Regions from separate parts of the Streptomyces sp. B5E4 genome, predicted to be linked through region 1. Evidence: riboswitches for the same ligand, from Rfam matches in the RefSeq annotation. Region 1 holds a riboswitch; each other region holds the start of a gene.
What was found. Region 1 has a riboswitch for cyclic di-AMP ahead of ABGA99_RS29480 (transglycosylase family protein). Riboswitches for the same ligand answer to the same signal wherever they lie in the genome.
Positions count from the first base shown of each region.

Region 2: it holds a riboswitch for cyclic di-AMP, as region 1 does, so the genes downstream of both, ABGA99_RS25620 (LysM peptidoglycan-binding domain-containing protein) here and ABGA99_RS29480 (transglycosylase family protein) in region 1, are expected to answer to the same signal.
Region 3: it holds a riboswitch for cyclic di-AMP, as region 1 does, so the genes downstream of both, ABGA99_RS29925 (LysM peptidoglycan-binding domain-containing protein) here and ABGA99_RS29480 (transglycosylase family protein) in region 1, are expected to answer to the same signal.

Region 1 is NZ_JBDPMI010000030.1:62,750-72,101, forward strand. It holds gene ABGA99_RS29465 (5-(carboxyamino)imidazole ribonucleotide synthase) at 1-343, shown strand, start outside; gene purE (5-(carboxyamino)imidazole ribonucleotide mutase) at 351-866, shown strand; gene ABGA99_RS29475 (dipeptidase) at 956-2,164, shown strand; cyclic di-AMP (ydaO/yuaA leader) riboswitch at 2,405-2,597, shown strand; gene ABGA99_RS29480 (transglycosylase family protein) at 2,601-3,821, shown strand; gene ABGA99_RS29485 (UDP-glucose/GDP-mannose dehydrogenase family protein) at 3,938-5,278, opposite strand; gene ABGA99_RS29490 (LCP family protein) at 5,381-6,685, shown strand; gene ABGA99_RS29495 (acyl-CoA dehydrogenase family protein) at 6,796-7,953, shown strand; gene ABGA99_RS29500 (DNA-3-methyladenine glycosylase 2 family protein) at 8,007-8,945, opposite strand; gene ABGA99_RS29505 (peptidoglycan recognition protein) at 9,083-9,352, opposite strand, start outside.
Region 2 is NZ_JBDPMI010000023.1:34,664-44,015, reverse strand. It holds gene ABGA99_RS25635 (beta-galactosidase) at 1-379, opposite strand, end outside; gene ABGA99_RS25630 (SDR family oxidoreductase) at 481-1,272, shown strand; gene ABGA99_RS25625 (FCD domain-containing protein) at 1,331-2,125, shown strand; gene ABGA99_RS25620 (LysM peptidoglycan-binding domain-containing protein) at 2,210-3,100, opposite strand; cyclic di-AMP (ydaO/yuaA leader) riboswitch at 3,107-3,281, opposite strand; gene ABGA99_RS25615 (hypothetical protein) at 3,385-4,029, opposite strand; gene ABGA99_RS25610 (DUF397 domain-containing protein) at 4,363-4,611, opposite strand; gene ABGA99_RS25605 (helix-turn-helix transcriptional regulator) at 4,612-5,472, opposite strand; gene ABGA99_RS25600 (ATP-binding protein) at 5,708-6,160, shown strand; gene ABGA99_RS25595 (hypothetical protein) at 6,157-6,582, shown strand; gene ABGA99_RS25590 (sugar phosphate isomerase/epimerase) at 6,754-7,719, opposite strand; gene ABGA99_RS25585 (PQQ-dependent sugar dehydrogenase) at 7,811-9,352, opposite strand, start outside.
Region 3 is NZ_JBDPMI010000031.1:75,266-84,617, forward strand. It holds gene gcvT (glycine cleavage system aminomethyltransferase GcvT) at 1-516, shown strand, start outside; gene gcvH (glycine cleavage system protein GcvH) at 618-992, shown strand; gene glyA (serine hydroxymethyltransferase) at 1,049-2,317, shown strand; gene ABGA99_RS29920 (L-serine ammonia-lyase) at 2,442-3,839, shown strand; cyclic di-AMP (ydaO/yuaA leader) riboswitch at 4,319-4,510, shown strand; gene ABGA99_RS29925 (LysM peptidoglycan-binding domain-containing protein) at 4,512-5,264, shown strand; gene ABGA99_RS29930 (alkaline phosphatase family protein) at 5,412-6,698, shown strand; gene ABGA99_RS29935 (glycosyl hydrolase) at 6,827-7,372, opposite strand; gene ABGA99_RS29940 (RNA ligase family protein) at 7,439-9,187, shown strand; gene ABGA99_RS29945 (poly(A) polymerase) at 9,187-9,352, shown strand, end outside.

The sequences.
Region 1 (9,352 bases):
CATGCGCCCGCACAACTCCGGCCACTGGACCCAGGACGGCGCCGTCACCTCGCAGTTCGCCAACCACGTACGCGCCGTGCTCGACCTGCCGCTGGGCGACCCGCGCCCGCGCGCCCCGTGGACGGTGATGGCGAACGTCCTCGGCGGCGACTACCCCGACATGTACCCGGCGTACCTGCACTGCATGGCCCGGGACCCGGGGCTCAAGATCCACATGTACGGCAAGGACGTGAAGCCCGGCCGCAAGGTCGGCCACGTCAACACCTATGGCGACGACCTGGCCGACGTGCGCGCACGCGCCCGCCACGCCGCCGACTACCTGCGGGGGACGATCACGGAATGAGCATCGTATGAGCGCGGAGAACAGCCCGCTGGTCGGCATCGTCATGGGCTCCGACTCCGACTGGCCGGTCATGGAGGCGGCGGCGCAGGCCCTCGACGAGTTCGAGGTCCCGTACGAGGTCGACGTCGTCTCCGCGCACCGGATGCCGCGCGAGATGATCTCCTACGGCGAACAGGCCGCGGCCCGCGGCCTGCGCACCCTCATCGCCGGCGCCGGCGGCGCCGCCCACCTCCCGGGCATGCTCGCCTCCGTCACCCCCCTCCCGGTCATCGGCGTCCCGGTGCCCCTGAAGTACCTCGACGGCATGGACTCCCTGCTCTCGATCGTCCAGATGCCCGCGGGCGTCCCGGTCGCCACGGTCTCCGTGGCCGGCGCCCGCAACGCGGGCCTCCTGGCCGCCCGCATCCTGGCCACCCACGACGAGGACCTCCGCGCCCGGATGACGACGTTCCAGGAGGATCTGAACGCCCAGGCCCAGGAGAAGGGCGCCCGTCTCCGCCGCAAAACCACCCCCGCCACCTGACACACCGTCCGATCCGGGCCCGGTCGCCCTGCTGTCAGCCTGCGCGGATAGCGTGTACCTCACGCTATCCGCGCAGGGAGGACGACCCCATGACCAGCGAACTCATCGCGCGTGCGCGCGAGGTGCTGCGGGCGCACCCCGTCGTCGACGGGCACAACGACCTTCCCTGGGCCCTGCGCGAGCAGGTGACGTACGACATCGACCGGCGCGACATCGCCGTCGACCAGAGTGCGCGGCTGCACACCGACATCCCGCGGCTGCGGGCCGGCGGGGTGGGGGCGCAGTTCTGGTCCGTGTACGTGAGCACCGAGCTGGCCGGGGACGCCGCCGTGAGTGCGTGTCTGGAGCAGATCGACGTGGTGCGGCAGCTCGTCGACCGCTATCCGGGGGAGCTGCGACTCGCCGTGACCGCCGACGAGGTGGAGGCGGCGCGGGCCGACGGGCGGATCGCCTCGCTGATGGGGGCCGAGGGCGGGCACTCCATCGCCAACTCGCTCGCCACCCTCCGCGCCTTCCACCGGCTCGGCGTGCGCTACATGACGCTCACGCACAACGACAACACCGACTGGGCCGACTCCGCCACCGACGAGCCGCGGCACGGCGGGCTCACCGCCTTCGGCGAGGAGGTGGTGCGCGAGATGAACCGGGTCGGCATGCTCGTCGACCTCTCCCACGTGGCTCCCGCGACCATGCGCCACGCGCTGCGCGTCACCGAAGCGCCGGTCGTTTTCTCCCATTCGTCCGCTCGCGCCATGTGTGACCACCCACGCAACATTCCGGACGACGTGCTGGAAATGCTCCCCGCCAACGGCGGTGTGGCGATGGCCACGTTCGTGCCGAAGTTCGTCCTGCCCGCCGCCGTGGCGTGGACCGCGGAGGTGGACGCGCACATGAGCGCCCGGGGCCTGGACCCCTTCGGTGCGGACGGCGAAGCGGTCCGTGTGCGGCGTGCGTTCGAGGAGGCGAACCCGCGGCCGCAGGCGACGGCCGCGACCGTGGCGGATCATCTGGATCATATGCGCGAAGTGGCGGGAATCGACCATATCGGTATCGGGGGCGACTTCGACGGCACGCCGTTCACGCCGGAAGACCTCGCCGACGTGGCCGGTTATCCGCACCTCGTCGCCGAGCTCCTGCACCGCCGTTGGTCGGAAGAAGACCTGGCCAGGCTGCTGTGGGCCAACGCGCTACGGGTGTTGCGCGACGCCGAGGCGGCGGCGCGCGAAGTGGCCGCGCGGCGCGGCCCGTCGATCGCCACCATCGAACAGCTCGACGGCCCCGCGGAGGTCCAGAAGTGAGCAGAGTGACATAAGTCACTCACAGAATTTTCACGCCCTGGGGCAATGTGTCCGACTCCTCTGATGTCGACAAGTCTCCACCGGGGAGAGGGGTTTGAGGACCGGCGCGGGATGTGGCGATTGTCGGGCTGATTCCGATGTGATGTGGGGAACGGCCTTGATGACGGTTCACAGCTTGTTCTGTTTTCGGCTGTGTGATTACGGTGCTCGCCGTGCTCGCGCCACCGATGCGGGTACCTCGTCGCCGTAACGCCGAATCCTGTCGGCGGCGACGGGCAGGCACTTCAGCTTTCACGGCAGGAGCGGGGGACCCAGGTAAGTGCCGGCCTGCGCGCAAGCGCGGGACGGCTTGGGGTGAAGCCATGCTCCGCATGGCCGGGCATCTCCAGCTCGAACCCGACAGCTCACCTCGCAGGCGTCGGAGAGGAGCATGTCCATGTCCGCACGCGGACGTCACCGTCGCCTGGGCCGGATAGCCCGGGGCAGCAGGGCCCTCATCATCACCGCCGGCAGCGCCGGCGTCGCCATCCCCCTCATCGCCGGCGGCCACGCCCAGGCCGCCTCCGTCGACACCTGGGACCGCGTGGCCCAGTGCGAGAGCGGCGGCGACTGGAGCATCAGCACGGGTAACGGCTTCTACGGCGGGCTGCAGTTCGTGCAGAGCACCTGGGAGGGCTTCGGTGGCACGCAGTACGCGCCGCGCGCCGACCAGGCCACCAAGGAGCAGCAGATCGAGATCGCCGAGAAGGTCCTCGCCTCGCAGGGCCCCGGCGCCTGGCCGGTCTGCTCGGTCCAGGCCGGACTCACCCAGGGCGGCCCCGCCCCGGACCTCTCCACCGGTGGTGGCGAGAACAGCGAGCCCGCGGCGCAGACCGGGTCCGAGCAGCCCGCCCGGCAGGAGCAGGCCGCGAAGGAGGAGGCCCCGAAGCAGGACAAGGCGCCGGAGAAGAAGTACGAGAAGGCCGGCGACTACACCGTCGTCTCCGGCGACACCCTGTGGGACATTGCTCGCAAGCACGGCATCGCGGGCGGTTGGCAGTCGATCTACGAGGGCAACAAGGACGTCATCGGCGACGACCCGGACCTGATCTTCCCCGGTCAGAAGTACGAGTTCGACGGCGGCGACGAGGTCACCCTGGAGGAGCCGGAGACCACGTCGGCCCAGCCGTCCGCCGCGCAGCAGGAGGAGCCGGCGGCCGAGGAGCCGCAGCAGGAGGAGCAGTCCGCCGAGGCCGCTCCCGCGGGCGGGTTCTCCGCCCCGATCGACGCCGGTCTCTCCACGGCGTACCGGGCCGCGGGCGGCTCGTGGTCCAGCGGTTACCACACCGGTGTCGACTTCTCCGCCGGCACCGGCACCCCGGTCAAGGCCGTCACCTCCGGCACCGTCGTCAAGGCCGGCAACGGCGCCGACGGCGGCGCGTACGGCATCGCCGTCGTGATCAAGCACGACGACGGCCGCTACAGCCAGTACGCCCACCTGTCGTCCACCTCGGTGAGCGTGGGCCAGAGCGTGGGCGCCGGCGACCAGATCGGTCTGGTCGGTTCCACCGGCAACTCCACCGGGCCGCACCTGCACTTCGAGGTGCGCACCAGCCCGGACTACGGTTCGGACGTCGACCCGGTCGCGTACCTGCGCGACAACGGCGTCTCCCTCTGAGGGTCCCCCGCACGGCGCAGCCCCCCGTTTCCGGCGGAACGGGGGGCTCTGCGTGCCCGGCGTCGGGGCCACGGCGTACGGGACGGCCCGCCGCGCCGGCACCGCCCGGGTGCGCGCTACGCCGTCGGGCGGCCCATCGCGCGGAACGTCCAGCCCGCGGCGCGCCACGGCACCGGGTCGAGCGTGTTCCGGCCGTCGATCAGATGCGGCCGGGAGACGACCGTCGCCAGATGCCCGGCGTCGAGGGCGCGGAACTCCGGCCACTCGGTGACGTGCAGCACGAGGTCGGCGCCGCGCAGCGCGTCCTCCGCCGACCCGGCGTAGCGCAGGGTGGGGAAGAGGCGCCGGGCGTTGTCCATGCCCTTCGGGTCGTAGACGGTGACCTGGCCGCCCTGGAGGTGGATCTGGCCGGCGACGTTGAGCGCGGGCGAGTCGCGTACGTCGTCGGAGTCGGGCTTGAACGTCGCGCCCAGCACGGCGATCCGCTGCCCGAGGAAGGAGCCGTCGCAGGCTTCGCGGGCGAGTTCGACCATGTGGGCGCGGCGGCGCATGTTGATCGAGTCGACCTCGCGGAGGAACGTCAGCGCCTGGTCCGCGCCGAGTTCGCCGGCGCGGGCCATGAAGGCGCGGATGTCCTTGGGCAGGCAGCCGCCGCCGAAGCCGATCCCGGCGCGCAGGAACTTCTTGCCGATCCGGTCGTCGTAGCCGATGGCCTCGGCCAGCTTGACGACGTCACCGCCCGCGGCCTCGCAGATTTCGGCCATGGCGTTGATGAACGAGATCTTGGTGGCGAGGAAGGCGTTGGCGGCCGTCTTCACCAGTTCGGCGGTCGGGTAGTCGGCGACCACGAACGGCGTACCGGAGTCCAGCGGCGTGGCGTACACCTCGCGCAGCACCTTCTCGGCGCGCTCGCCCGCCACGCCGACGACGATACGGTCCGGGCGCAGGGTGTCCTCGACGGCGAAGCCCTCGCGCAGGAACTCCGGGTTCCACGCCAGCTCGGCCTGCTCGCCCGCCGGCGCCAGTTCGGCCAGCCGGCGCGCCAGCCGGGCCGCGGAGCCCACCGGCACCGTGGACTTGCCGACGACCAGGCACGGGCGGTCGAGCCGGGGCGCCAGGGTGTCGATCGCGGCGTCGACGTAGCTCATGTCGCAGCCGTACTCACCCTGCTTCTGCGGCGTGTTGACACAGACGAAGTGCACGTCGCCGAAGGCCGCGGCCTCCGCGTACGACGTGGTGAAACGCAGCCGGCCGGACGAGCCCTCGACGCCGGGGACGTGCCGGCGCAGCAGGTCTTCCAGGCCCGGCTCGTAGATCGGCACTCTGCCCGTGGACAGCAGCTTGACCTTCTCCTCGATCACGTCCAGGCCGAGCACGTCGAAGCCCAGCTCCGCCATCGCGGCGGCGTGCGTGGCCCCGAGGTAGCCGGTGCCGATGACGGTGATCTTCAAGGTCATGGTCCCGAGCATAACGGCGGGCTCCGACACACCCACCTGGGCAACCATGGGCCCGGGTGCGGAGTCTGACTCATGAACGTGCACGAATAAGGAGTGGGGATCGTGGCGAGGCAGCATCTGGACGGAGCGGGCAGCGGAACCGACGAGCCCGGCACGCCGCGCGCCCGCGAACCGGAGGCGCCGTACGCCGGGGACATGTCGACGGCGGCGCACGCGGCGTACGTGGACGCGGCGTTCGCGCCGGGCGCGCAGGGGACGCCGGGCGCACCGGGAACGGACCCGGACGTGCCCAAGGGAACCGACGGCCGGGGCCCGGCCGCCGACCCGGCCGGCCCGCCCCCCGACGACCCCGCCGACGCCCCCTCGCACGCCGCGCCCCGCCGCCGCATGGGCCGCGGCCGCAAGGTGCTCCTCGGCGCCGTGATCATGCTGGTCGCCGGCGTGCTCATGGCCGCCGGCGGCCTCTGGTGGGCGTACGAGCACTACACCGGGCGCGTCGACCGCATCCCGAACGCCTTCCCGACGAACGTCCCCGACAAGCACCAGCCGGCGCCGTCCAAGGGCGGCGAAACGTACCTTCTCATCGGCGTCGACGCCCGCTCCGACCTCCCGCTCACCGGCGACGGCGCCGGTGAGCACAGCTGGCAGCCGGGTGCGCAGCGCAGCGACACGATGATGCTCGTCCACCTCCCCGAGGGCCGCGACGGCGGCTACGTCGTCTCCCTGCCCCGCGACTCCTGGGTGAACATCCCCGGCCGGGGCGACGCCAAGCTCAACGCGGCCTTCTCCTACGGCGGCCCTCCGCTGCTCATCGACACCGTGCAGCGCATGACGGAGGTCAAGATCGACCACCTCGCGGTGATCGACTGGAGCGGCTTCAAGCGGCTCACCGACGCCGTGGGCGGCGTGGACATCACCATCGACGAGACCACCCCGCGCCGCAACGGCGGCGGCGAGTGGACGGCCGGCACGCACCACATGGACGGCCGGACCGCCCTCGACTACGTACGCGAACGCCACGGCCTGCCCCGCGGCGACCTCGACCGCACCCAGCGGCAGCAGAACTTCCTGCGCGCCGTCATCACCGAGACGATGTCGTCGGACAACTTCTCCAACCCGCTCAAGGTCAAGCGCCTGCTGGACGCGGTGACCGCCACCGTCAGCGTCGACGACCGGTTCTCGGACGGCGCGATGCGCGACCTGATGTGGGACATGAAGGGCGTGCGCTCCAGCGACCTGGTGTTCATGAACGCGCCGGTCGCGGGTCTCGACATGATCGACGGCCAGTCGGTGGTGCTGCTGGACGACAAGGCGGGCGCCCCCCTGTGGGAGGCCATGCGGAACGACACCATGGCGCAGTACGTCGAGAAGTACCCGACCGACCGCCTGGGCGGCACGGCACCCTGAGCCCGCGCCCCGGCTCCTGTCGCCAACGTCACGTAGGTCCGCCCGCCGCGCACGGCATACCATCGGAACTACTTGACGGTAATGAGCATGCGCGGGAATGGGAGAGAGCCTTGGCAGGAGCGCCCGAATTCGACCTGTACCGCCCGGCCGAGGAGCACGACATGCTCCGCGACGCCGTGCGCTCGCTCGCCGAGGCGAAGATCGAGCCCTTCGCGGCCGAGGTGGACGAGGAGGCGCGCTTCCCGCAGGAGGCCCTGGACGCGCTCGTCAGCAACGACCTGCACGCCGTCCACGTCCCCGAGGCCTACGGCGGCGCGGGCGCGGACGCCCTGGCGACCGTCATCGTCATCGAGGAGATCGCCCGCGTCTGCGCCTCGTCCTCCCTCATCCCGGCCGTCAACAAGCTCGGCTCGCTGCCCCTGATGCTCTCCGCCTCGGAGGAGCTGAAGGCGAAGTACCTGACGCCGCTGGCGAGCGGCGAGGCGATGTTCTCGTACTGCCTCTCCGAGCCCGAGGCCGGCTCCGACGCGGCCGGCATGAAGACCCGCGCCGTACGGGACGGCGACTCCTACGTCCTCAACGGCGTCAAGCGCTGGATCACCAACGCGGGCGTCTCCGAGTACTACACGGTGATGGCCGTCACCGACCCGGAGAAGCGCTCCAAGGGCATCTCCGCCTTCGTCGTCGAGAAGTCCGACGAGGGCGTCTCCTTCGGCGCCCCGGAGAAGAAGCTCGGCATCAAGGGCTCGCCCACCCGCGAGGTCTACCTCGACAACGTCCGCATCCCCGCGGACCGCATGATCGGCGCCGAGGGCACGGGCTTCGCCACCGCGATGAAGACCCTCGACCACACCCGCATCACCATCGCCGCCCAGGCCCTCGGCATCGCCCAGGGCGCCCTCGACTACGCCAAGGGCTACGTCCGCGAACGCAAACAGTTCGGCAAGCCGGTGGCGGACTTCCAGGGCGTCCAGTTCATGCTCGCCGACATGGCGATGAAGATCGAGGCCGCCCGCCAGCTCACCTACGCCGCGGCCGCCACGTCCGAACGCGGCGGCGCGGACCTCACCTTCCAGGGCGCCGCCGCCAAGTGCTTCGCCTCCGACACGGCGATGGAGGCGACCACGGACGCGGTCCAGCTCCTCGGCGGCTACGGCTACACACGCGACTACCCGGTCGAGCGCATGATGCGCGATGCCAAGATCACCCAGATCTACGAGGGCACCAACCAGGTCCAGCGCATCGTCATGGCCCGCAACCTGCCCTGACGTCCGGACCCGCCCCGGAGCGGGGCGGGTGGGACGGCACGGCCCCGCGCCGGTCAGAGGCGGGCTATGTCCGGGATGGCGGCCTTGGGTTTGCGGCGCGGGGGCATCCCGCCCAGGAGGCAGATGTAGCGCGTGGCGCGGTGGCGTTGGGACTGCGGCTCGTAGGGGGCGAGCAACTCCAGCATGCGGGCGTCGTCCGCGTTGCGTTCGCGCACCAGCGTGTAGCCCACGATGCGGGGAAGGTGCAGGTCGCCGATCGTGACCGCGTCGGCCGCGCCGATGACGCGCTGGAGGGTTTCGGCCGCCGTCCAGGGGCCGATGCCGGAGATGGCGGTGAGGCGGCGGGTGGCCGCTTCGAGGTCCATGTCCGCTGCCGCCTGCAGGGCGCGGGCGCGGCGCACGGCTCGTACGATCGTCGCCGCGCGCTTGCCGTCGACGCCCGCGCGGTGCCACTCCCAGGACGGGATCATCGCCCAGCCGTGCGCGTCGGGCATCACCCGCATCCGCAGCTCGGTCCCTGCCGGGCCGGGGGCCGGTGTGCCGTAGCGGTACAGCAGCAGGCGCCAGGAGTGGTACGCCTCGTCCGTGGTGACCTTCTGTTCCAGCACCGACGGGATCAGCGACTCCAGCACCAGACCGGTGCGGATCAGGCGCAGGCCCGGGTGGCGGCGGCGGGCTTCGTGGACGATCCGGTGGCGCGGTGTGAACGGCTCCGGGTCGTCCTGCGCGCCCAGCAGCGCCGGGAGTCCGTCCAGCAGCCACTCCGCGCCCGGCCCCCACGCCTCGGCGGCGACCGCGCCGCCCGCCGGGGCGACGCGCAGCGTGCCGGGGCCCGCGGGGGTGCGGCTCGCCCGCCAGATCGCGCCGTCCGCGACGCAGAACGCCGGGTCTCGCGGGCCCCGCCGCAGCACGCCCAGGGTGCGCCTCAGGTCGTACGGGACAGGGGGTGCCCAGGTCCGGCTACGGACGCGGTCGTCGGGGGCGGCAGGCACGTCGCACGACTCTAGCCTCCGTCGCCGACAGCCACGGCGGCGGCCGGGGCCCGGAGTTGTCCACCGGGCCGGTGCCGGCTACGGCGGTCGCCCGCGCGGACCGCGGCCGCGCCTGCCCGGCCGGCTCCCGCCCGTTCTCAGCGGCGGCCCTGGTACGTCGCCGAACTCGCCCTCGCCGCGCCCAGCCTGTCGTACAGCCGCATCCCCGGGCAGGCCGTCGCGAAGCCGTCCCGGTGCCCCGAGATGACGTTCAGCCTGACCCGCGTCCCACTGGTGTACTTGCCGCCGCTCGACACCTTCGTCTGCTTGCTGGCCGGGTTCTTTCCGAACAGGCCGAGCTTCCACGCCGTCAGCCGCGACACCGCGTTGACCGCGGACCGCGACGGCGCCGCCGAGTCGTAGGTGCC
Region 2 (9,352 bases), on a different contig from region 1:
GCTCGGTGACCAGGCCCACGGCGTGCTCGCGGTAGACCGGGCTGGAGGGGCAGAAGTGCTGGCGCGAGCCGGGCCACTTGCGGATGCCGTCGGCGTCCTGCGGCAGCATCTCGGGGTGCCGGTCGGTCAGCCACGGCGGCGGGGAGGCGGTCATGGTCGCCAGGCAGACGCGGATGCCCGCGCCGTGCAGGTCGTCCAGCACGCGGCCGAACCACTCGAAGTCGTACGCGCCGGGCCGCGGTTCGACCAGCGCCCAGGAGAAGATCCCGGCCGTGACCATGGAGACCCCGGCCTCCTTCATCAGCCGGATGTCCTCGGCCCTGACCTCCTCCGGCCAGTGCTCGGGGTTGTAGTCGCCGCCGAAGTGGATGCGCCCCACGCTGCCTCCGCCCCTCTTGCTCAATTCTTAAATTACGAATTAACCTTGCGGGCAAGGTAGAAGTGCCGCGGCAGATCCGTCAACACCCGGAGCGTGACCTCGTGACAGCAGCCGGAGCCAGGCGACTTCCGCACACCGACCGGTTCGCGGGCCGCACCGCCGTCGTCACCGGAGCCGCCGCCGGCATCGGCGCGGCCACCGCCCGCCGGCTCGCCGCCGAGGGCGCCGCCGTCGTCGTCGCCGACATCGACGGCGACCGGGCGGAGGCCACGGCCGCGGAGATCCGCGCCGCGGGCGGCACGGCGGCGGCCGTCGTCGCGGACGTGGCCGAGGAGGACGGCTGGGCGCGGATCCTGGCCGCGGCCGGGGACTTCGGGCCCGTCGGCGTCCTCGTCTCCAACGCCGTCGCCGTCGACGTCGCCCCCGCGCACGAGACGACGCCCGCGTCCTGGCGGCGCCAGGTCGATGTCGGGCTGACGGCCGCGTTCCTCGGCTTCCGCGCCTGCCTGCCGGGGCTGCGTGCGCAGCAGGGTGCCCCCGGCGCCGCGGTGCTGGTCTCGTCCGTGCACGCCAGGCACGGCATCCCCGGCCACCCCGCGTACGCCGCCGCCAAGGGCGGGCTGCTGTCGCTGGCCGGCCAACTGGCCGTCGAGTACGGCCCGTCGGTGCGGGTGAACACCGTGCTGCCGGGGCCCGTGCTCACCCGGCTCTGGGACCGCGTCCCCGAGGAGGACCGCAGGGCCAGCGCGGCGCAGACCGCCGCGGGGCGGCTGGGTGCGCCGGAGGAGGTGGCCGCCGCGGTCGCCTTCCTCGCCGCGCCCGAGGCGTCCTACGTCACCGGCGCGAGCCTGGTCGTGGACGGGGGCTGGAGCGTCGTAAAGTCATCGGCCTGAGCGGGGGCGCCGCGGGGGACGGCGGGGCGCACGGGACGTGAGGGAGGAGCGAGCGGCCATGGCGGGTTACGCGCGCCGCGGGGTGCACGGGCAGACGGTGGAGACCCTCGCGCACCGCGTACTGGGGGGTGAGATCGCCGAGGGCGCCACCCTCGATCTCGCCGCGCTCCAGGCCGAACTGGGGGTCAGCCTCACCGCGTTGCGCGAGTCGCTGAAGGTGCTGGCGGCCAAGGGCATGGTCGACGCCCGGCAGAAGCGCGGCACCTTCGTCCGGCCGCGCGCCGACTGGCACCTCCTCGACGCCGACGTGCTGCGCTGGCGCTTCGAGACCGCGGGCCGGCAGCAGGGCGAGGGCGCCGCCGCGCGGGCCGCCTCCCCGCTGCTGCGCGACCTGGACGAGGTGCGCGGCATCGTCGAGCCGGCGGCTGTCCGGCTGGCCGCGGTGCGGCGCACCGCGGCGGACCTGGCGGCGCTGGAGGCGGCGCTCACGGCGATGGCCGGGGCGCGGGACGGCGCGGCCGAGGCCGTCGCGGCGGACCTCGCGTTCCACCGCGCCCTGCTGGCCGCCTCGCACAACGAGCTGCTGGAGCGCATGGATCAGGTCCTCGCCAGCGGACTGGCCGCCCGCGACCGCCTGGTGCACGGCCCGGGACACCACCCGCGGGATCCCGTGCCGGGCCACCGCGCCGTGCTGACGGCGATACGGGCCCGGGACCCGCACGCCGCGGAGGCGGCGATGCACCGGCTCCTGGCGCAGGCGGCCCGGGACCTGGCCGAGCTGTCCGCCGTCCCTCCGCCGGCACCCGGCCCCGAGCCCGCGCCGTCGGTCACGGACCGGGCGGCCGGGGCGTAGCCCGTACGACGCACGCGCCCCGCCGCGCGGAGATCCACGCGACGGGGCGGCAGCAGACTTTCCGCGGGCCCGGGCCCCCCGGAATCAGTACCAGTTGTTGGCCTGCCAGAACTCCCAGGCACCGCACGGGCTGCCGTAGCGTTCGTTCATGTAGTCCAGGCCCCACTCGATCTGGGTGACCGGGTTGGTGCGCCAGTCGGCGCCGGCCGAGGCCATCTTGTCGCCCGGCAGCGCCTGCATCAGGCCGTACGCGCCGGAGCTGGGGTTCGTCGCGGTGTGGTCCCAGCCGCTCTCCCGCTCCACGATGTTGCTGAAGCAGGTGAACTGGTCGGCGGGCACGATCTCCCGGGCCGCGGCCTGGATGCCGGACTCGGTGGTCGGGACGCTCGCCTGCGACGCCTCGGTGGCGCCGCCGGAGCTCCCGGAGGACGACGAGCCGTTCGGGTCGATGGACGTGTCGACCTTGCCGCCCTGGGTGTCGACGCGCAGTTCGGTGCCGACCTTCAGCGCGGCCGGGTTGTCGCCGATCGCCTTCTCGTTGTCGACGTACACCCGCTGCCAGCCGCCGGGCACGTCGTACTTCGCGGCTATCTTCGCCAGCGTCTCGCCGGCGCCGACGGTGTGCTCGACGTAACGCTGCTGCTTCTGCTCGGTCTTGGCGGCGGTCTGGTCGGCCTCGGCGGGCTTGCTCCCGGCCTTCTCGTCCCCGAGGTCCAGCTCCTGGCCCGGGAGGATCAGGTGGGGGTTGTCGCCGACGGCTTCCTTGTTGGCCTCGTACAGCTTCTGCCAGTCGGGCCCGAAGCCGTTGTCCTCGGCGATCTCCGAGAGGGTGTCGCCCTTCTCGACCGTATAGGCGTGGGCGGCGGTCGCCGCGATTCCGCCGGCGACGGGCAGGGCTATGCCCACCCCCGCGGCGGCGGCATAACGGCGGGTGGAGCGCGACTTGGGCGCGCGCCGGGTGCCGGTTCCGGCCATGGTGGCTCGCTCTTTCTCCGACGCCTGCGAGGTGAGCTGTCGGGTTCGGGCTGGAGTTGCCCGGCCGCGTCGTGCTGTGCGGCTTCACCCCGAGTCGGGGAGTGCGGTGCGGTCCTGCCACCGTGCTCCGGCCGACGGAGAAGTGGTTCCCCCGCTCCTGCCCGAACGGCTGTGGGGACGACGGATCCGGGCTCCGACGGGCAGGATTCGGCGTACCGGAGCGCGGTGCTCGCGTCTGCGAACGTCTCGGACACTAGGAGATCGAACGGCAGATCACAAGAGGATCACGAGGATCGACGCATGCTCTGACGCTCCGTGGTGACGCGCGCACGCGTGGGGCGGCTGTGGCGCGTGTGACGTTCGGCATGTACGCCGAGTCGCAACTCCTCCAACAGAGGCTGCCCCGCGGGGACGACGAGACCGTGCACCCCGCGCTCCGCGGCGCCGGCGAGGGCGGTCCGCCAGGCGTCGGGACCGGCGGGTGCCGCCACCGGGGTCCAGCGCCCCGCGCCCGGCTCCTCGTAGCCGGGACCGGCGGGCGCGAGCCGGCGGAAGGCGGGCACCGCCGGGGCGACGGCGCCGAGTTCGGCGCACCGCCGGGAGTCGGCGGCGAGCGCGAGCCGGCCGCCGCTGAGCAGCACGACGGTGGCCAGCGCCCGGGCCAGCAGCGCGGCCTGCGGGACGCTGACGGGCAGCGCGACGACCAGCCGCGCCCGGCCGGTGGCGGCGGCCAGGGCGGCGGCGAGCGCCAGCACGTCGTGCGCCGGGTCGGGGCCGCCGTCCAGCCACAGCGCGTCGGCGCCCGCGGCCTCGTACGCCGCGCACTCCGCGAGCCAGTCCGCGGGCTCGTCCAGCAGCCGGGGGAGCAGCACTCCGACCTGGACCGGCCGCGTGGCGGCGTCGGCAGGCGGGGGTGGAGATGCGCTCATCGCGGGCCTCCCCGGGTGGCTGACGAGGGCCATCGGGGGCATACCGTACGCCCATACGTCGCGGAAGGCAGCGGTGCGGACACCCACGGTTCATGATTTCTGGAATTTCATCTGCCGTGCCCCGGGGCGGTGTTGCGCGTCCGTACCCCGGCAAACGCCGAGGGAGGGGACCCCCCCGGGGTGTCCCCTCCCTCTCTGTGCTCCCGGCCGGTGGCCCATGTCAGTGCACGTGGGCCACACCCCCGTTCGCCGGGATGGGCTCGCCGTCCTGACCGGACGGCGAGTGGACCGGGCGGCGCGGCTGCAGGTGCGCGGGCACCGCGCCGGGCGCGGTCATGCGAGGCTCCGCGAGAGCAGGAAGTCGGCCTTGCCCGCCTTGGCGCCCTCGATGAACGCGTCCATCTCACCGGGGGTGTAGATGAGGGCGGGACCGTCGGGGTGCGCCGAGTGCCGTACCGCGATCCGCCCGTCCCGCAGCTTCATGGCCTCGACGCAGTTGCCGCCGTTGCCGCCGCTCCACGGCTTGTGCCAGCCCTCGGTGCCGAGGTCCGCCGCCGGCATGCCGTTGTAAATGCGTTCCATTCACAGCTCCTTGCGGAAGTCCCGGAGGATTTCCTTCGTGCGTTTTGCCGTCGCCGCCTGGGCCGCCATGTGGTCCAGGGCGGCGAGGTGTGTGGCCACCTCGTGCCGGCCGTCGAGGTAGACGGCGCCGGTGAGGTACTCGGTGTAGATCATGTCCGGCAGCTCGGGCATGGCGAACCGGAAGAGGACGAAGGGGCTGTACGTGCCCGGATGGTGGCCGGTGCGGAACTCCGCCATCTGGAGCGTGACGTTGGGCAGGGACGCGATGTCGAGGAGCCGGTCGACCTGCGCGCGCATCACCTCGCCGTCGCCCACCGGCCGGCGCAGGACCGTTTCGTCCACGATGGCCCAGAACCGGGGTGCGTGCTCGCGGGTGAGCAGCTCCTGACGCTCCATGCGCAGCGCGACGTGCCGCTCGATCTCCGCGGGCGCGACCCGGCCGAGGGAGCCGACCTTCAGCACGTGCCGCGCGTAGTCCTCGGTCTGCATCAGACCGGGCACGAAGTGCGGCTCGTACGACCTGATGAGCGACGCGGCGCCCTCCAGGCTCACGTACATGCTGAACCAGTCGGGCAGGATGTCGTGGAAGTGCTGCCACCAGCCGGGCTCGTTGGCCTCCTCGGTCAGCGAGACGAAGGAGTCGATCTCCTCCTGGTCGATGCCGTACGCCTGCAACAGCAGTTGCACGTACGGCACCTTCAGCGCGACCTCGGCGGTCTCCATCCGGCGCACGGTGGCGGGGGCGACGCGCAGTGTCCTGGCGGCTTCCTCCCGCTTGAGCCCGGCCCGCTCGCGCAGCTCCTGGAGCCTTTTGCCGAGCACGACCTGCCCCACGGTCGGCGCGGACCGCGGTTCGCTCACGCCATACCTCCCTGTCGGAACTGCCTCAAGCAGTGTGCCACGCCCGGGGCTTGGCGAACACAGTGCAACAGTAACTCTGAAAAATTCACAGTGGGGGTTGCCAAGTGGCCGCGCCAGGGCCATAGTTTGGGATGTGAGCCAGTCCACACAGCCGCATTACACGGGGGTCGTGACACAGGATCCCGGCTTGCCGGGATCCCGTTCGGGGGTCGATGCGGTGCGGTGCGGTTTCGAGGTGCCAGGTCAGGCGGACGCCGTTACGGTCGCCCGCCGGCTGGCCCGCGAGCAACTGCACCGCTGGGGGGTGGAGGGCGAGGTGGGTGACAGTGCCACCCTCGTCCTCTCGGAACTGGTGACCAACGCACTGCTGCATACGGGGAGTCGGCGCATAGGGTGCGAACTGCGCTGCAGCGCCGACCGCCTGCGGCTGGCCGTCACCGATCAAGGTGTCGAGCCGGGAAGCCTGCGGGTGCAGCGGTCGTCCGCGGACGAGCAGGGTCGGGGGCTCCTGCTCGTCACCGCGGTCAGCAGTAGCTGGGGGGCATACGACGCGCGGCCCGGCCCGGGCCTGGTGGTCTGGGCGGAGCTGCAGCGCGAGGTGCCGGCGGCCGGGGGGGCCGCCGCGCCGCGCGCTTCCGCCGCCCGTACGGGGGCCGGCCCCGCGGCCGGTGAGCGGGCGGCCGGATGATGCGCACCGAGCCCGGCGGCCGGCTCCGGCTGGCCGTGCCGGGCGCGGGCGCCTCATCCCTCGGCTGTGACGCGGTCGGCGTGCCGCAGCGCATCGGCTACGACGTGATGGCCCGGCTTTCGCGCGTGGGCTGCGTCTTCGCCGACGGTAGCCGGTGGTGGTGGATCGTGCCGGCCGGCTCCGACCTCGGCCTGCAGTGGCCGCGGAGCGTGCACTACGCCCCGGGCGCCGATATCTCGGGGGCGGCCGCCGGCACCGGCGGGCCGGCGGCCGTACCCCGGCTGGTCCACCGGCCGGCCGACGGGGTGCCGTACACGCCGCCGATCCCGCTGTTCCTGGTGGTCTGCCGGAGTACGGGCGTCGAGCCCGCCTGGTCCTGCGACGTCGCCTGGGCGGCCGCGGGCCGCAGCGACGCCGCCTGAGCACCCGCGGCGGCCCGGCCGGCGGGCACCTCCTTGTTTCGGTTGCGGGGGAGGAACCCGCGGCCGGCCCGCCGCGGGAATGAGGAACCGCGGGCCGCGCCGCCGCCGGCGGCGCGGGTCCCGCGGATCGTGCCCTTCGTACGGGTGGTCTCCAGTCTGCGGTGACGGGGTTCAGCAGTCCCGGCCGCGCAGCGCCACCATCGCGTCGTAGCTGGTCTCGGCCGCCCAGATCGAGCCCTGCGGCTCCTGCGGACCGCGGTCCTGCTCCCAGAAGTACAGCGGCAGCCCCGGCGCCCGCAGCCCGCTGAAGAAGCGGCGGAAGTCCAGCTCGCCCTGGCCGAAGACGACGTCGCGGTACTGGTTCGTCAGCGCCGGGTCCCGCACGCCGTCCTTGACGTGGAAGGCGATGTAGCGCTGCGGGGCGGCGTTGACGTAGTCCAGCGGGTCGAACTCGCCGAGCTGGTCGCGGAAGCGGACCGAGGCGCCGAACGCCCAGAGGATGTCCAGCTCCAGGAAGACGTACCGCGGGTCGGTGCCGCTCAGGAAGAGGTCGTGGCGCCGCTTGCCCGGCCGGTCGGTGACCGGGCCGAACTCGTTGGTGTGGTTGTGCTGGTAGACCTTGAGCCCGTAGCCCCGGGCCACCTCGCCGGACTCGTTGAAGCGGTCGGCGCCGGCCTGGATCTCCGCCGCCGTACGGCCGGGGAAGTCGCTGGCGGTGCCGACGTAGTCCATGCCGAGCGCGGCGGCGTTCTCGAACTCCCGCTCGCGGGTGCCGGCGTTGAGCAGCGCGTCGAGCCCGAGGTGGGCGCCGCCGGCGTGCAGGCCGTTGTCGTCGAGCAGCTTGCGGAGCTTGGGGACGGTCATGTCCGGCTCGGCCGGCGAGGTGTAGCCGGCGAACTCGATGTGCTTGTAGCCGATCGCGGCCAGCTCGGTCAGCACGGGCGTGAAGCCGCGCTGCTGGATCTGGTCGCGGACGCTGTAGAGCTGCAGGCCGATACGGCCCCGGGGGATCAGGCCGCCGGGGCCGCCCGCCTGGGCGGCGGCGGGGGCCGTGAAGGCTCCGGCGCCCGCGGCGACGGCGGCGGTACCGGCGGCGGCCCTGAGGAATCCACGGCGGTGCAGGCTGGGCTTGCTCATGTGGTGTCTCTCCTGCGAAGTTCGGGTGTGGACGGGGTGGGAACCGCGGGGTGGCGTACGCGCGCACGCCACCCCGCGCCGTACCGGAGGGTCAGGGGACGACCTTCATGACCGCCCGGTCGCTGCCGATGAGGCCGCCCGGGTCGGTGTACTCGGCGACGAACACGCCGGTGACGTTGCCCTCGGAGGGGTCGTGGCCCGCGACGGGCTCGGTCTGGATCGTGCCGGTGCAGCCCGCGGTGGTGCTCTGCGGGTGGCCGTGTGCGTCATGGCCCACGATGTAGTGCACCTGGACCTTGCTGCAGTCGACCTCGGCCTCGTCGGTCACCGCGACCTCGAACTGCACCGCGTCGCCGAAGTGGAACTCCTGCTGGTCGACGGGCTTGACGAGGGTGACGACCGGGGCCTGGTTGCCCACGGTGATGTCGACGTCCTTGTACGCCGCCCGGCCCTTGCTGTCGGTGACCTTCAGGGCCGCCTTGTAGGTGCCGTCCTCGTCGTACGTGTGCGAGGGGCTGACGTCGGTGGAGTCGGTCCTGCCGTCACCGTCGAAGTCCCAGGCGTAGCGCACCTGGTCGCCGTCCGGGTCGGTGGTGCCCGCGGCGGAGAACCCGACGGTCAGCGGTGCGAGGCCCTTGACCGGCGTGGCGGCCAGCGCGGGCTTCGGCGCGTGGTTGCCGGTGCGGCCGATGTAGTCGATCCGCGAGAGCTGCGCGTCCGGGTTCTCGGAGAAGTACCCGTCCCCGTACTCCAGGACGTAGAGGGCGCCGTCCGGGCCGAACTCCAGGTCCATGGGGTTGTCGACGGGCGGCTGCCCGACCCCTTGGGCGACCGGGTTGACCGCTTCCACCGCGCCGGAGGCGTCGAGCCTGAACTCCTTGATGTAGTCCCGGCCCCACTCGGCGAACAGCGGCGTCCCGTCGTAGTACCGCGGCCAGGCCACGGCCCGGTTCCGCACCTCGGTCGCCGGCTTGTACTCGTACGCCGGTCCGGCCATCGGGGCGATACCGCCGGTGCCCAGGCCCGGGAACTCCGCGGACTGGCCGTAGGAGTACCAGACCTCCGGCTGCTCGACCTCGGGCAGCTCGGTGCGGCCCGTGTTGTGCGGCGAGGTGTTCACCGGCTTGGCGCAGTCGAACCGCGCGCCGGAGGTCTTGGTGGCGAAGTCGTAGTCGTTGTACGGCATCTTCGCGGTGGCGCAGTACGGCCAGCCGTAGTTGGCGGGCTCGTCGAGCACCAGCCACTTGCCCTGCCCGGCGGGGCCGCGGGTGTCGCTGGCCGCGCGGGCGTCGGGGGAGTAGTCGGCCACGTAGACGTCGTCGGTCTGCGGGTCGATCTCCATCCGGTACGGGTTGCGCAGGCCCATGGCGTAGATCTCCGGCCGGGTCTTCTCGGTGCCCGGCTTGAAGAGGTTGCCCCTGGGTATCGCGTACGAGCCGTTGTCGCGGACCTTGACGCGCAGCACCTTGCCGCGCAGGTCGTTGGTGTTCCCGGAGGTCCGCTGGGCGTCGAACGCCGGGTTGCGGCCGTCCCGTTCGTCGATCGGCGTGTAGCCGTCGGACTCGAACGGGTTGGTGTCGTCACCGGTGGTCAGATACAGGTTGCCGTCGGAGTCGAAGGCGATGTCGCCGCC
Region 3 (9,352 bases), on a different contig from region 1:
CGCCCCGCGGACGCGCCCGCCGTCTGGGCGGCGCTGACCGCCGCGGGCGCGGACGACGGCCTGGTGCCGTGCGGGCTCTCCTGCCGCGACACCCTGCGTCTGGAGGCCGGCATGCCGCTGTACGGGCACGAGCTGACCACCGCGCTCACGCCCTTCGACGCCGGGCTCGGCCGGGTGGTCAAGCTCGACAAGCCCGGCGACTTCGTCGGCCGCAAGGCGCTCGAACAGGCCGCCGAGCGCGCCGCGGCCGAGCCGCCGCGGGTGCTGGTCGGCCTGGTCGCCGAGGGCCGGCGGGTGCCGCGCGCGGGGTACGCGGTGGTGGCGGGCGGCCGGCCGATCGGCGAGGTCACCTCCGGCGCCCCCTCCCCCACCCTGGGCAAGCCGATCGCCATGGCGTACGTGGACGCCGCGCACGCCGGTCCCGGGCCCTCGGCGGCCACCGGCGTGGGCGTCGACATCCGCGGCAGCCACGAGCCGTACGAGGTCGTCGCCCTGCCGTTCTACAAGCGCCCCTGACCGGCTCTCCGAACGCCTCTGACCCCTTCCCTGGCGGCCCCTCGACCGCGCCACCAGCGCCCCTTTACGCCGCTCACGTCCCGATCCTGGAGAATCGCCTTATGAGCAACCCTGAGCACCTGCGCTACAGCAAGGAACACGAGTGGGTCGCGACCGACGACGGCGTCGCCACCGTTGGCATCACCGCCCACGCCGCGAACGCGCTCGGCGACGTCGTGTTCGTCCAGCTTCCGGACGTGGGCGCCGCGGTCACCGCGGGCGAGCCCTGCGGCGAGCTGGAGTCGACGAAGTCCGTCTCCGACCTCTACGCGCCGGTGACCGGGGAGGTCACCGAGACCAACCAGGACGTCGTGGACGACCCGGCGCTGGTGAACTCCGGCCCCTTCGAGGACGGCTGGCTGTTCCGGGTGCGCGTCACGGCCGAGTCCGCCGACCTGATGTCCGCCGCCGAGTACACCGCGTTCACCGCGGGCTGAGCTCCGCCGCCGCAGCCCCGCCCGCCCCGCGTCCCCCTCTTTCCCCGGAAGGTCCCATGTCCCTTCTGAACGGCTCGCTCCACGAGGTCGACCCCGAGGTCGCCGCCGCCGTGGACGCCGAGCTCATGCGCCAGCAGTCCACCCTCGAAATGATCGCCTCGGAGAACTTCGCCCCCGTCGCCGTGCTGGAGGCGCAGGGCTCGGTCCTCACCAACAAGTACGCCGAGGGCTACCCCGGCCGCCGCTACTACGGCGGCTGCGAGCACGTCGACGTCACGGAGGACCTGGCCCGCGAGCGCGTCAAGGCGCTCTTCGGCGCCGAGGCCGCGAACGTCCAGCCGCACTCGGGTGCGTCGGCGAACGCGGCGGCGATGTTCGCGGTGCTCAAGCCCGGCGACACGATCCTGGGTCTGGACTTGGCCCACGGCGGGCATCTGACCCACGGCATGAAGATCAACTTTTCCGGCAAGCTGTACGACGTCGCCGCCTACCACGTCGACGCCGAGACCGGTCAGGTCGACATGGCCGAGGTGGAGCGGCTGGCCAAGGAGCGGCGGCCGAAGCTGATCGTCGCGGGATGGTCGGCGTACCCGCGGCAGCTCGACTTCGCCGGCTTCCGCCGGATCGCCGACGAGGTCGACGCACTGCTGATGGTCGACATGGCGCACTTCGCCGGGCTGGTGGCCGCGGGCCTGCACCCCAACCCCGTGCCGTACGCGGACATCGTCACCACGACGACGCACAAGACGCTCGGCGGCCCGCGCGGCGGGGTCATCCTCTCCCGCCAGACCCTCGCCAAGAAGATCAACTCGGCGGTCTTCCCCGGCCAGCAGGGCGGACCGCTGGAGCACGTGATCGCGGCCAAGGCGGTGTCGTTCAAGATCGCCGCGTCCGAGGAGTTCCGGGAGCGCCAGCAGCGCACGCTGGACGGCGCCCGGATCCTGGCCGAGCGGCTGCTGCGGGACGACGCCCGCGCGGCCGGCGTCTCGGTGCTCTCCGGCGGCACGGACGTCCACCTGGTCCTGGTCGACCTGCGCGACTCCGAGCTGGACGGCCAGCAGGCCGAGGACCGGCTCCACGAGATCGGCATCACCGTCAACCGCAACGCGGTCCCCGACGACCCCCGCCCGCCCATGGTCACCTCCGGCCTGCGCATCGGCTCGCCGGCGCTGGCCACCCGCGGCTTCACCGCCGCGGACTTCGAGGAGGTCGCCGACGTCATCGCCGAAGCCCTCAAGCCGGGCTTCGACGAGGCGAAGACGGCCGCACTCGCCGCCCGGGTCACCGACCTGGCGCAGAAGCACCCGCTGTACCCCGGCCTGTAGCCCGTACGGCCCGGCCGCCCGCCGCTTCGCGCGACGGGCGGCCGGGCCCCGGGGACGTACGCGCAAGCCGTCGCACCTCGCACCAAGCACGCGCCCGTCCCACGCAAGGACAAGGGAGTCCCGAGTGGCCATCTCCGTCTTCGACCTCTTCTCGATCGGCATCGGCCCGTCGAGCTCGCACACGGTCGGCCCGATGCGGGCGGCCCGGCTGTTCGCGCGCCGGCTGAAGAACGAGGGCCTGCTGGCCCACACCGCCGCCGTACGCGCCGAACTCTTCGGCTCCCTGGGCGCCACCGGCCACGGCCACGGCACCCCGAAGGCCGTCCTCCTCGGTCTGGAGGGCCACTCGCCGCGCACCGTCGACATCGAGTGGGCCGAGGGCGAGGTGGAACGCATCCGCACCACCGGGCGGCTGCACCTGCTGGGCGCCGAAATAGGGCCCGACCACGAGATCCCCTTCGACGTCTCCGCCGACCTCGTCCTGCACCGGCGCCGCTCGCTGCCGTACCACGCGAACGGCATGACGCTGGCCGCGTACGACGCGGACGGCGGGACGCTGCTGGAGAAGACGTACTACTCGGTGGGCGGCGGCTTCGTCGTCGACGAGGAGGCGGTCGGCGAGGACCGGATCAAGCTCGACGACACCGTGCTGAAGCACCCGTTCCGTACCGCGGACGAGATGCTGCGCCGCACCCGTGAGACGGGCCTGTCGCTGTCGTCGCTGATGCTGGAGAACGAGCGCGCCTGGCGCACGGAGGCGGAGATCCGCGCCGGACTGCTGGAGATCTGGCGGGTCATGCGCGAGTGCGTCGCCCGCGGCACCGGCCGCGAGGGCATCCTCCCCGGCGGCCTGAAGGTCCGCCGCCGCGCCGCCGGCGAGGCCCGCCAGCTCCGCGCGGCGGGCGACCCGGCGGCGCACGCGATGGAGTGGGTCACCCTCTACGCGATGGCGGTCAACGAGGAGAACGCCGCGGGCGGCCGCGTCGTCACCGCCCCCACCAACGGCGCGGCGGGCATCATCCCCGCGGTCCTCCACTACGCGGCGGAATTCGTACCGGGCAGGGACAGCCGCGCCGGGGAGGAAGACACCGCGGTCCGCTTCCTCCTCGCGGCGGGCGCGATCGGCATGCTCTTCAAGGAGAACGCCTCCATCTCCGGCGCAGAGGTCGGTTGCCAGGGCGAGGTCGGCTCGGCCTGCTCCATGGCCGCCGGCGGCCTCGCCGAGATCCTCGGCGGCACCCCCGAACAGGTGGAGAACGCCGCGGAGATCGGCATCGAACACAACCTGGGCCTGACCTGCGACCCGATCGGCGGCCTGGTCCAGATCCCGTGCATCGAACGCAACGGCATGGCGGCGGTCAAGGCGATCACGGCGGCCCGCATGGCGCTGCGCGGCGACGGCCAGCACTTCGTCTCCCTCGACAAGGCGATCAAGACGATGAAGGAGACGGGCGCGGACATGAAGGTCAAGTATAAGGAAACCGCCCGCGGCGGCCTCGCGGTCAACGTGGTGGAGTGCTGAGGGAGTTGGCGACGGTATTTCACGCCGCTCACTCCAACTGCGCACCTTCCGCCCGTAATCCGGCGGTGATTCCGAAGACGTCATTTCCTTTGGTCAGTTGACGCCTCGTCGTCCCCGCGGACGAGCGGGTCCCCCCACTACGGGTTCGTGAATTCCCTCCGCACAGACCCGGCAGCCAGACGGTCCGGAACAAACGGACTTGTCGGATATTCCCTGCGGGGCGATACGCACCATTTGAAGGATTCGCCCCCGATCGCCCCGCGCTTCTGACCGATCGGACCTCATGTGTCCGGTGACGCGAATCACGTTCGGCCGCGGGCGCCCACGGCGGGAATTCACAGTTTCCTTATCCCGAAAGCGAGTTGCGGCCCGCTCCGCTTTCCGCGGCGGCACTCGTCCGGCCGCGAAGCCGGTCCCGCGCTGACCGGACGGGTTCCGCAGCTTGTCCGGACCGGAAAGACATGCTTAAGTCTGCGCCAGCCGGGTGGACGCCGAATCCTGCCGCCATCCGGAAACCGTTCCCTAATCACACACGGCAGGAGCGGGGGACCCATAGGTAAGTCGCCGGTCCGGATTCCGGAACGGCTTGGGGTGAAGTCGCACCGTGGTGCGGCCGGGCATCTCCAGCCCGAACCCGACAGCTCACCTCGCAGGCGCTGAGGAGAAATACCCATGCCTGCAAAAGGTAAGCACCGCCGTCCCAAGCTGCGCCTGATCACCCGCGGCATCACTTTCGCCGGCGTCAGCGGCGTCGCGATCGCCGCTCCGCTGATCGGCGCGTCCTCGGCCTCCGCGGCCGGCTCCGTCCCCGCCTCCGCCCCCCAGAGCGGCGTGCGCGCCGAGGCCCCCGCCGCGGCGACCGCCGGCGCGGCAGCGGCCACGTACGCCGTGGTCACCGGAGATTCCCTGGCGAAGATCGCCGACAGGGAAGGCGTGCGCGGCGGCTGGAAGAAGCTGTACGAGGACAACCGCGAGGCCGTCGGCGGCAACCCGCACTTCATCCTCCCGGGCCTCGAACTCGTCCTCGGCGCCAAGGCCGACAAGGCCGACGAGGCGGAATCCGAGTCGGGCCTGAAGACCGCCAGCGCGACCGTCACGAGCTACCCGGACAACCTCGACGGCTGGATCAGGGAGTCGCTCGACATCATGGCCGAGCACGGTATCCCCGGGACCTACGAGGGTATTCACCGCAACATCATCCGTGAGTCCGGGGGGGACCCGCAGGCCATCAACAACTGGGATATCAACGCCGTGAACGGCACGCCCTCCAAGGGCCTGCTCCAGGTCATCGCGCCCACCTTCGAGGCGTACCACGTCCCCGGTACCTCGACGGACAGCTACGACCCGGTGGCCAACATCACCGCCGCGTGCAACTACGCGGCCGACCGGTACGGGTCGATCGACAACGTATACGGGCCGTACTGACAGACCGGAGAGCGCCGGTGTCCTCACCGGCGCTCTCCGCTGCGGCGGGGGAGTCCGTGGTGCGTCCGGAACGCCGGGACGCGGGAATTCGCGGCCCGTTCACCCCGTGCTCGCCGGCCGGGAGAGTGGCGCTTCTACGGTCGCGCCATGTCCACCACCTCTCTGTCCCGGCGCGGTGTCCTCGCCGGCGCCGTGGCCGGGGCGCTCGCGTCCCCCCTCGCCGCCGCTTCCGCGTACGCCGCCCCGAAGCGCGGCCTGCTGATCTTCGTCGCCCTCGACGGCTTCGACATCGACTACCTCGACGGCCGTGCGCCGATGCCCCACCTGATGTCACTGGTGCGGACCGGCTCGGTGACCACCAGCACCGGCGTGATGGCCAGCATCACCAACCAGTCGTGGACGGCGGTCTCGTGCGGCGCCCACCCGGACCGCACCCGCAACGCCGCCTATTACTACGACGAGGCGGCCGGCGTCGTCCGTGGCCAGAGCCGCGACAGCGCGGTCGAGGGACTCGCCCAGGCGTGGCGACCGCAGGGCATCCGGATCGGGTCCGCGCAGTGGTTCATCCTGCAGGACAAGGGCACGGCGTACGGCGACCCCGACGGCCTCTACACCCAGCCGGGCGGGCGCATCGGCGCGCGCGTCGACGACGCGATCGCGATGCTCACCGGGCAGCCCGTGAACAGCGGCGGCACGAGGGTGACCCTCACCCGCCGACCGGACTTCCTGGCGGTCTACTCCAGCGACCTCGACGGCGACGGGCACTCCTTCGGGCCCGACGACCCGCGGATGCTCGACACCATGCGCGAGACCGACGCCGAGATCGGGCGGCTGATCCGGACGGTCAAGGATCTCGGCCTCTTCGGCCGGACGACCTGGGTGGTCACCGGCGACCACGGCATGACGGGCTGGAACACGCCGATGGCGGCCGAGGCGGTCGCCGCCCTCGCCGCCGCGGGCTTCACGCCCGAAGTGATCGGGTCCGGCGGCCGGCCGGCGCCGGAGACCGATGCCGTCCTGGTCTCCGGCGGCAGCATCGCGTCCGTGCACCTCCTGGGTGCGGCGGCCACCGACACCGCCGCGACCGACCGTGCCCGCACGGCGCTGGCGGACGTCGAAGGCGTCGCGACCGTGCTGGGCAAGGCGGACCAGGCCGCGCTGCGGATGGCGCCGCAGTACGGCCAGTTGGTGCTCGAACTGGCGGCACCGTACGCGCTGTCCTTCACCCCGCCGGCCGAGGGCTTCGACGGGCGCCACGGAAGTCGCGCGGAGACCGAGATCCCGCTCATCCTGGCCGGCCACCGGATCCGGCGCGGACGCCCGCCGCGGAACCCACGCCACGTCGACCTGGCCGCGACCATGTCGGCGATCCTCGGGGTCGACCCGCCGACGCAGTCCGAGGGCCGGGTGCTGCGGGAGTCACTGCTGCCCTGACCCGCAGGACGGACCCGGCGGCCCGTCCCGGGCGTCCCCCGCACGGACGCGTTCGACGTCTTGCGCCCACCGGACGAAGGCCGGCGGCGGGCCCGCCGGGCCGGGGACCGCCCCGTGCACCCCCCGGTTCAGCCGGTCCGGGCCGGGGGGTGGGAGCGCCAGTCGCCCAGTTCGTCGAGCGTGAGGACGTACTCGTGCTCGTACACCCGCCGGAGGAACGGCAGCGGGTTGTGCTCGCCGTCGTCGATGAACTCGCCGCTCCAGGTGGTGAACCAGCTCCAGTCCGCCTCATAGGTCTGCAGCAGGTCCGGGTCGGGGATGGAGCCCGTCTCCGTCATGGCGACGAGCTTCTTGTCGCCGACGAGGTCGACCAGCTTGTCGTACGTCCCGCTGGCGGGCCCGTGATCGCCGACCGGGGGGTAGGTGTCGGCGCTGATGACGTCGACGACGTCGTCGCCGGGGTACCAGGCCGGGTCGACGGAGTTCCACACCCAGACGAGGTTGTGCAGCCCGTGGTGGCCGGTCATGCGCTCGTACATCAGCCGCCACAGCTCCTTGGCCGGCCCGGGGCCCTTGGCGCCCCACCAGAACCAGCCGCCCTCGGCCTCGTGCAGCGGGCGCCACAGCGGGTGGACGACGGCGTCTTCGCCGCCCTGCCCGGCCCGCCGGGTTATTCGCTGGAGGCGCGCTGCCGGGCGCTTCTACAGTGGCCGGACCCGACAGCGTCACGGAGCCGGATCATGCGTGTGCACTATCCCCGTACACCGCATCTCCCGTGGTCGCCTGGGGCGGCCTCGGACGACGTACGGGCCGGTGAGCTGTCCGGGCTGCGGGGGCGCGAGGTCGTGGTCACCGAGAAGCTCGACGGGGAGAACACCACCCTTTACACCGACGGGCTGCACGCCCGGTCGCCGGATTCGGCGCACCATCCCTCGCGGGCATGGGTGAAGGGCCTGCAGGGGCGGATCGGCCGGGAGATACCGCGGGGTTGGCGGGTGTGCGGCGAGAACGTCTTCGCGCGCCACTCGATCGCCTACGAGGACCTGGAGAGCTGGTTCTACGGGTTCTCCGTCTGGGACGGCGACCGCTGCCTGGACTGGGACCGGACGGTCCGGTTCTTGCGGCGGCGGGGCGTGCCGGTGCCGCCGGTGCTGTGGCGCGGGGTGTTCGACGAGCGGGTGCTGCGGGCGCTGCGGCTGGACACCGCGCGGCAGGAGGGGTATGTCGTGCGCGCCGTCGAGGGGTTCGGCCTCGCGGAGTTCGGGCAGCGCGTCGCCAAGTGGGTACGCCGGGGACACGTCCAGACCGACACGCACTGGATGCACGCCGCCGTCGTGGAGAACGGGCGGGGTCCGAAGGCCGCACTGTGGGCGGTGCGTTCGGGCGGGACCGCCGACGTGGCGTCGCTGTCGGCCGCGGTGGGCGCCGTCCCGGAGGATGCGGCCGCCGCGGAAGCCGCCGTCGCGGACGTGTCCGCGAGGCTGGCCGGGCTGGGCCGGTACGGCGACGCGCGGCTGGCGGGAGTGCTGGCGGCGATGCTCCACGGGTCGCGCCGGGCGTGGCTCGCGCCCCGGCTCGCGGGGCCGCTGGGCATGCCTGCCGCGCGCCGTGTCGCCGATCTGGTGGGGTTGTTCGCCGGTCTGCAGCGTCCCTGGCCGGACGGCGACCGCCGGGCCGGTCTCGTACGCCTCGCGCTCGCCGCCGACCTGGGGGTGCTGCACGCGGTCGCGGGGGCGCTCGCGCGGGGCGCCGGAGCGCGCGAGCAGGTGGAGTGGTCGGCCCTGCACGCCGAGGACGCCGGGCTGCTCGGCCCGGCGCCGCTGGAGCCGCTGCGGGCCGGGCTGCGGGCCGCGCTCGACGGCCTCGGCTCCGACGCCGCCGACCGGTGCTGGGCCGAGGCGCGGGACGCGTACGCCGCCGGGCGGATCGCCACCGTCGCGGAGGCGGTGGCGGCGAGTTGGCGGTGGCGCTCCGGGTCGTTCCCCAAGCTCGTCCATCTCGTCGGGCCGTCCGGCAGCGGCAAGAGCACGTTCGCCGGGAACCTCGCCGGGACCGGCGCGTACGTCTGCCTGGACGACCTGCGCACGGCCCGGGGCTCGCGCGCCGACCAGCGGGCCAACGGGGACGTCCTGCGGGCGGGTCTGGACCGGCTCGACGCGGCGCTGGCCGGCGGCGGGACCGCGGTGTGGGACGCCACCTCCCTCAACCGGCACCAGCGGGCCGCGGTGCACCGGGTGGCAGCGCGCCGCGACGCCCTGGTCACCCACGTGGTCGCGCTGGTCGACGAGGACGAGCTGGTACGGCGCAACCGGGCACGGGCGCACCCGGTGCCGCCGGACGTGCTCATCGCCCAGGTGCACCGGTTCACCCCGCCCTATCCGGGCGAGGCGCACCGCACCTGGTACGCCGGCGCGGACGGAACGGTCGCCGACACCGCCGGCGCGCTGGCCGGGCCCGCGGACGAGGGCGAGGGCGAGGGCGAGGCGTGATGCGTACGAGCGACGAGATATACCACCGGGTCCGCTGGGACCCGCGGTTCGATCCCGCCAGGTTCGTGCTGGGGATCAACCAGCGCGGCGCGGCGCCCAAGCGGGTCCCGCTGCCCTCCTTCGTCCCCGGCGGCGACATTCCGTGGCACCGGATCGTGTTCGTCG